DNA from 3 places in the Paenibacillus sp. FSL R10-2734 genome. Region 2 is predicted to be linked to each of the others. Evidence: riboswitches for the same ligand, from Rfam matches in the RefSeq annotation. Region 2 holds a riboswitch; each other region holds the start of a gene.
The links. Region 2 has a riboswitch for cyclic di-AMP ahead of NSS67_RS17375 (APC family permease). Riboswitches for the same ligand answer to the same signal wherever they lie in the genome.

Region 1 (2,270 bases), 3.5 Mb from region 2:
GATACGTACTTGGTTATGGATGTTCCTAGGGCTTGTTGTCTTGCGACTGCTACTCTCCCCCTTTATAAGGGCTGGATTACTGCATGAACTCCACCAGGAGCGAAAAGGAGAGCGTGGCCTGTTCTTTTTTCCCGGTATGAAGCTTTATGGATTGCCAGTGTTTATCTTCAGTCTAATTGAATGGGTGTTGGTTCTACTTCCGTTATATTGGCTTGCTCCAAAAATGTACGGGCTATTCTTATCCTCCTTTCTGAACTACTCTTTGTTGCTCCATCTAGTTCCATACGTATTGGCATGGCTTATATACATTTTTATCGTGCGTCTGTTTCTTCTATATATGCAGTTTGGTTATACCAGTGGTATGGGGATGTTCTCCTCCCTATTCATCTGCTTGAAGTCACTTTTTCCAGCAATAGGAATTTCCATCGTGCTTGGTGCAGGCGGTCTGCTCCTTCTGCTAGTGTGCGGACTAACTGGTATCTTCTGTCCTGGCCTACCCGCACTTCTTATTCGTCAACTCTCTTCACTGCCTTCAACACTCTTCAAAATGTGGGGGATCTCCGCACAATATCATCTATGGCGCAGTAAAGCATTTCCACAATAATTTTAAGCCTTGCAGAACATAATATAAAAGTCCCGGTTCCTGAATCAGGAGCTGGGACTCTTTTGCGTTATAGATAAATTATTAGGATTTGCAAAATGGTAAAGACTTTGTTACAATAAGTCCTGTTCCATTAGTAACAAGTTTGTAATCATTTGAAACGATTTCTACATAACTTCATGTATTTGTCGTAGTCATGTCGATAAGTCACTAACTGGTGCATAAAACGCCGAATTCCTTGCACCGGGAAGTGGGGGAACCATATTTTGGGTGAATTGATCTCGCTTTGCAGTGATCATAGGGAAACTTCTACCGAACCCTTAAGCTAACCTCACAGGCATTGGAAGGGGTACATTTTTTTTGAAGAACTTAAGAAAAGCATGCGTCGCTGCGACGCTAGGATTAGTAATGGCATTCTCTATTGGTGGTGGAAGCGCCTTTGCAGATTCGAAAATGGACAGTGTTATCTCAAAGACTATTGGAGTTGCCTATAAAACCGGAGGCACTAGCACTAAAGGATTTGACTGTTCTGGATTTACTACGTATGTATTCAAGAATATGGGTCTTTCTTTGCCCCGTACCTCAAAAGCTCAATATAATGTCGGAACTCCTATAGCTAAAAGCAAGCTGCGTTCAGGCGACTTGGTTTTCTTTAACACATTGGGTAGCGGCGTATCCCATGTTGGAATTTATGTTGGAAACGGTAAATTTGCACAATCTTCTTCTTCACGTGGTGTAACTATCACTTCACTTAGCCAGTCCTACTGGGCCAATCGCTACGTTGGTGCTAAAAGAGTAATGAGTACTTCCTCATATCAAGCTGTAGCCTACGATTAATACTTCCCCACAACTATAACCTCACAATTATAACTATATGAACCTGGATTTGATTATTGCCGTAATCGAATCCAGGTTTTCTTTTGCCTTATTATATTCTTTACACCACTAGAACGGGCTCTAAACACTTTTATTTGATAAATATTTCTATAAATATGAAAATTAGTTTAATATTATCGCTTACATATGCATTTTGTCTTTAAAAATACGAATTTTTCTGCATGATTATGTTAAAAACGATTGCCAAGCGGCACTCCGTTTGTTACAATAACTGCAGTAAGATTTTAGTAACATTTTTGTAATCATTAAGTTGTTATTTACAAAGGTTTTGTCATGTATTGATTACAAGCTATTCCTAATCAACAGTCTGAGCCGAGTTTCCTAACTATTAGGGAAACGGGGGAACCAACTTTGGGTGAATTGACCTCCATCTTTAGAGGGGTCATAGGGGACCTTCAACCGAACCCTTAAGCTAACCTCGTAGGCATCTGGAAGGGGTATAAACTTTTGAAGAAGAAGTTAGCAGCAGCTGTACTCAGCTTTTCCATTATCTTCACCATCGGAGCAGGAAGCGCTTTCGCGGATTCCAAAATGGATAAAGTGATCGACAAGACCATCGGAACTAAATACGTATCCGGCGGCGTCTCCACAAATGGATTTGATTGCTCCGGATTTACAATGTATGTGTTTGATAAAGTTGGTATCAACCTACCACACCAATCAGGCTCCCAATATCAAATGGGTACAGCTATTTCCCAGGATGATTTAAGATCTGGAGATCTTGTATTCTTCAATACAAGTGGTAAGGGTGTCTCACATGTCGGCATTTATG
Region 2 (2,270 bases):
CTGAGCCATTCGACATTGAAGCGATTACAACTGAAATTAACGCCGCTGCAAAAGCTGTGGAGGCAAAGTGACAAAATTCCTATCTTTCTGCAAGCGTAACTGCCTGTATCTGGCCTGGTTTGTATCATTAGTAGCTGTCGCCGGCAGCTTATATCTGAGTGAAGTATTGAAATATGAACCTTGTAAGCTTTGCTGGTTCCAGCGAATTTTCATGTATCCTCAGTTGATCCTATTGGGTATCGCGACGTTTCGAGGGGATAAACGCATCATCCCATATGTACTTCCATTAAGCTTGATTGGTGGCAGTATCTCGATCTATCATTATGCGGAACAAAAGATCCCTGCGTTAAGTAAAATTCTTCCTTGTACGATAGGTGTTCCGTGTAATAAGGATTACTTGAACTTTTTCGGATTTATTACGATTCCTTTCCTTGCGTTAATCGCATTTGCTTTGATTAGTATTTTACTATGGTACGGACGCGAGAAAGAAGAAGTGATGGAGATAGATACAGAGGAAAGCATAGGATTTTGATTTTTAACTTTGTGTGATCCAAAAGAAATATGAAAATCGATTAAAAACACGGTGCAGAGGGATAATTAAAGAGAATGAAAGAGAGCATCCAATAAGACGCTATATTTGCGCTTATTGGATGTTTTTTCATTCTTTTTTCATTTTTTTTCACGCTTTACTGTATACACTTTGTAGACTAATATTAGTCCTTGTGAGAAGTTGAATATGCGCTGAATTTTCTTAGGAAAATCGGGGGAACCAATCTTGGCATTTGTGCCAATGGGGTGAATCGGAAAGGGTCAATTGGACTTGTACCGTAGGGCTATACCACAGCCCGAATCCGCCAGCTAACCTCGTAAGCAAGGTGGGATAATGACCATGCATAGCATGCGGATCATTTCCGTATGCTATTTTTAGTGTCTGCATTTATGAAATCCACCAATGAAAACAGCGCACGGAATCTCCGTTTCCGCTCTCAAAGAAAGGAACTGTATCCACAATGGTAAGCAAGGTAAAACGATTATTGATCGGTCGCCCGATGAAGTCGAACGAACTGGATCATGAAAAGTTATCCAAGGTGAAAGCACTGGCTGTCCTGTCTTCTGATGCGCTCTCGTCTGTAGCCTACGGAACCGAACAAATTCTAATTGTACTAGTGGCTGCAGGATTTACTGCCATCTGGTATTCCCTGCCAATTGCATTAGCCGTATTGGGCCTGCTGGCCATCCTGATATTATCCTATCGGCAGACGATTTATGCTTATCCGCAAGGAGGCGGAGCATACATCGTAGCCAAGAGTAATCTTGGTATACCGACAGGTCTCCTAGCAGGAGGGTCTTTATTAGTGGATTACATTCTGACTGTAGCAGTTAGTGCTTCGGCAGGGACGGATGCAATCACATCTGCTTTTCCAAGTCTACACAATCATACCGTTCTCATTGCAGTATCAGTTATTATTCTTCTAACTTTAGTTAATCTTCGCGGAGTTACAGAATCAGCTTCATTCATCGCAATCCCAGTGTATTTGTTTGTGGTTTCGATTGTAGTTCTGATCATCTCCGGTATTATCAAATATGCGCTAGGTGGCGTGCATGCACATGTACCTGAAATAGGTGCTGCTGTATCCAATGTCAGTTTGTTTCTGCTGTTAAAAGCTTTTAGCTCTGGCTGTTCGGCACTCACAGGTGTAGAGGCCGTATCAAATGCGATTCCAAACTTTAAAGCACCAGCAGAAAAGAACGCAGCCAAGACTTTAATGATCATGGGGATCATACTTGGCTTTATGTTTACGGGTATCACACTGTTAGCGTATTGGTACGGAATCGTGCCTGACGAAAAAGCTACTGTTGTTTCGCAGATTGCTGAATCGACCTTTGGTCGCGGCACCTTGTACTTTTTTATTCAAGGTATCACTGCAGTGATCTTGTTCTTGGCAGCTAATACAGCTTACTCAGCATTTCCATTGCTCGCCTTTATGTTTGCAAAAGACAAATATATGCCACATGCTTTTATGGTCCGTGGTGACCGTCTGGGCTTCTCCAATGGTATTATTTTTCTAGGGGTTCTGTCTGCCGTGCTTGTAGCTGCATTCCACGGAAATACAGAAAGCTTGATCCCTCTTTATGCGGTAGGTGTATTTATACCTTTTACATTGTCACAACTGGGAATGATGGTTCATTGGTTCAAAACAAAGCCGGCGGGTTGGCAAAGAAGATTTATTGTGAATACCATCGGTATGCTTACCACATTAACGATTACA
Region 3 (2,270 bases), 3.4 Mb from region 2:
TGCCTTCAACGACAATTAATTCCTTAATCATATCTCTTGACTCCTAACGTAAAACTTATATTTCCTTATATTTAAAAAAGCAAAAAAGAAGAGGTTTCGCTCCTCTTCTTTTGGTTAAAGAATGTATAAGTGATGAGCGGTTGCTCTGCGATCAACGAAATGATCATCTGGCGTTCCTTAACGGTTATCATCACTATAGCTTATCAAAGGATAATTTGCAAAAAGCTTCGGCTCTAGTTAAGCTCCGGTTTCACAGGTCCAATCACATAAACGGTACGTGATTTACGACCGAAATTACGCACATGGCTCAGTGAATCGAAATAGACATCTACTTTATGGCCTTTAATGGCACCGCCAGTATCTTCTGCACGGCGGAATCCAAGCCCCTCGATATATACCCACCAGCCAATAGGAATTACATTTGGATCAACTGCAATCGTACGACCTTCCGTTACTCGTGTTCCGGAGGCAGTTTTGGTACCTATACCTGGCTCTGCTGACGAATATGCTGTCATGGAGACATTCTTAATCATCTTTTTGTACTCGAAGTCTACGCCAGCCTTGCTTGTGACGTTATTAGCCTTAGCGCTAGCATTAACTGTTTTGGTGTTTGATTTGGAAGTTGTTGTAGTCTTAGCTACAGCGGGCTTAGGAAGTGCTTTAGTACCAACGGCAATAATCTTATCTTTAGTTACCGTGTGTACTTCCTTACCAATCATGCGCATAGAGGCCAGTTCTCCGTCTTGATAGATCTTTTCAATATGCTGAATCATGACGCCTGGTTTGCCTGCCTGTGCCACTCTAACTGTTCCCACTGTAAGGGAGGGGTCTGCTGTCTTGATGACTCTGAAGGGTAAGTTTGTTGTTCGCTGAACGGTCTGTTTGTTGATGCGAACAATCTTAACCTCCATGTTGGCAGAAATAGTGGTTTCTAACGAAGGAAAAATCTTATCATGGCCTTCTAGGGAGAAGCCCAATTTGTCAATCGCTTTACCGATTGTGTCCTCGGTCGTATACAACGTTTTTGTTGCTCCGTCCGCAGTAAGACTAATTTTCTGCGCACGATTAATAACGACACGGTCACCGTCTTTTATTTCATCACTCAAACCAAAAGATAATTCATCATGCGGCTGCACCGGAATTTGCTCTTTCTCCAAGACATCACCAAGAAGTGATTCACGCGTTTGAAGCGTCTGTGTTTGCCCGTCTATTACTAAAAATAATTGTTTGTTACTTTGACCGTGTACGTACAGCAGAATAAGTAGCGCGATAGCAATTGAAATCACGCCCGCAAGTAAAAGTACCCGAGTATTTACTTGCTCCCACCGTAATGCGAAAGACCTGCTGGATGACTGCGAATCATGGGATACCTCTGGTTGGAATACGCCCATTCTCTCCATCCTCCTTACATAGCCCCGTCGTCAATTGTATATCATGAGGACTGAATTCCTTTGACGAAACTATTTGAGATTGTCACAGGACACGCACGTAATAACTTAGCGTCTCCTGCTCATGGATCGCCTGCTCGGCACAACTACTCCCACCCCTGTTATATAACAGTATGTAGGCAACATTCCGTTTATTCAAAAATAAAAAAGCCTAAAAAGAGTTCAACTGAGGACTCTTTCGTGGCTTCTCCAATGTCAGAATAGAGAATGCTTGTGCACGAGGTTGCCTCTCTTACTTGCGCTTACGGGGTTAGCTGTCGGGTTCGGACGAAAGAGAGACGCCCTATCTCAGGTCACCCGCTCATGGCGGTTGCCCTTAAATTCACCCCAAAGACCACGTAAAGAAATCAAATACTGTCCTGTGGCACGTCTTAGCCGTATTCAAGATACAGGCATGCGGCAGGTCAATATTGGTTCCCCCGTTCTCCATACGGAGACTCAGCGAGACGATCCATGATCAATGGCTGTCACTATAACACAGCTCACATCACTGAAAAGATGATATCCTGTTTTGATGCATGTTGTAAAGGACGATTCAACCACGTTTAAGCAAAAATTTGGTTAAAATATTGTAATATTCAGCCGTTTTTATATTAAAAAAGTTTAATATATCGGTGATTCTCTATTTTTCGCCTGTTTTACTCCCGTTTTCAGACAATCCCAAATCGTTCCAGTGCGTTCGCATACGTTATTTTTGCCAATTCTTCCCATGTTAACCCTTTAATTTCAGCCGCCGCCTCTGCTACCAGCTTCACATGAGCACTCTCATTTCGCTTCCCGCGATAGGGGTGTGGAGTCAAATATGGAGCATCCGTTTCGATC

Region 1: another riboswitch for cyclic di-AMP. It lies ahead of NSS67_RS02215 (C40 family peptidase); the one in region 2 lies ahead of NSS67_RS17375 (APC family permease).
Region 3: another riboswitch for cyclic di-AMP. It lies ahead of NSS67_RS02570 (ubiquitin-like domain-containing protein); the one in region 2 lies ahead of NSS67_RS17375 (APC family permease).

The regions. Positions count from the first base shown of each region.
Region 1 covers NZ_CP150170.1:480,253-482,522, forward strand. Annotated here, with positions in the region: gene NSS67_RS02210 (hypothetical protein) at 1-604, shown strand, start outside; cyclic di-AMP (ydaO/yuaA leader) riboswitch at 819-956, shown strand; gene NSS67_RS02215 (C40 family peptidase) at 1,010-1,438, shown strand; cyclic di-AMP (ydaO/yuaA leader) riboswitch at 1,799-1,940, shown strand; gene NSS67_RS02220 (C40 family peptidase) at 1,946-2,270, shown strand, end outside.
Region 2 covers NZ_CP150170.1:3,954,676-3,956,945, forward strand. Annotated here, with positions in the region: gene NSS67_RS17365 (DsbA family protein) at 1-71, shown strand, start outside; gene NSS67_RS17370 (disulfide oxidoreductase) at 68-532, shown strand; cyclic di-AMP (ydaO/yuaA leader) riboswitch at 730-887, shown strand; gene NSS67_RS17375 (APC family permease) at 1,011-2,270, shown strand, end outside.
Region 3 covers NZ_CP150170.1:553,115-555,384, forward strand. Annotated here, with positions in the region: gene rnmV (ribonuclease M5) at 1-31, opposite strand, end outside; gene NSS67_RS02570 (ubiquitin-like domain-containing protein) at 234-1,391, opposite strand; cyclic di-AMP (ydaO/yuaA leader) riboswitch at 1,673-1,902, opposite strand; gene NSS67_RS02575 (TatD family hydrolase) at 2,099-2,270, opposite strand, start outside.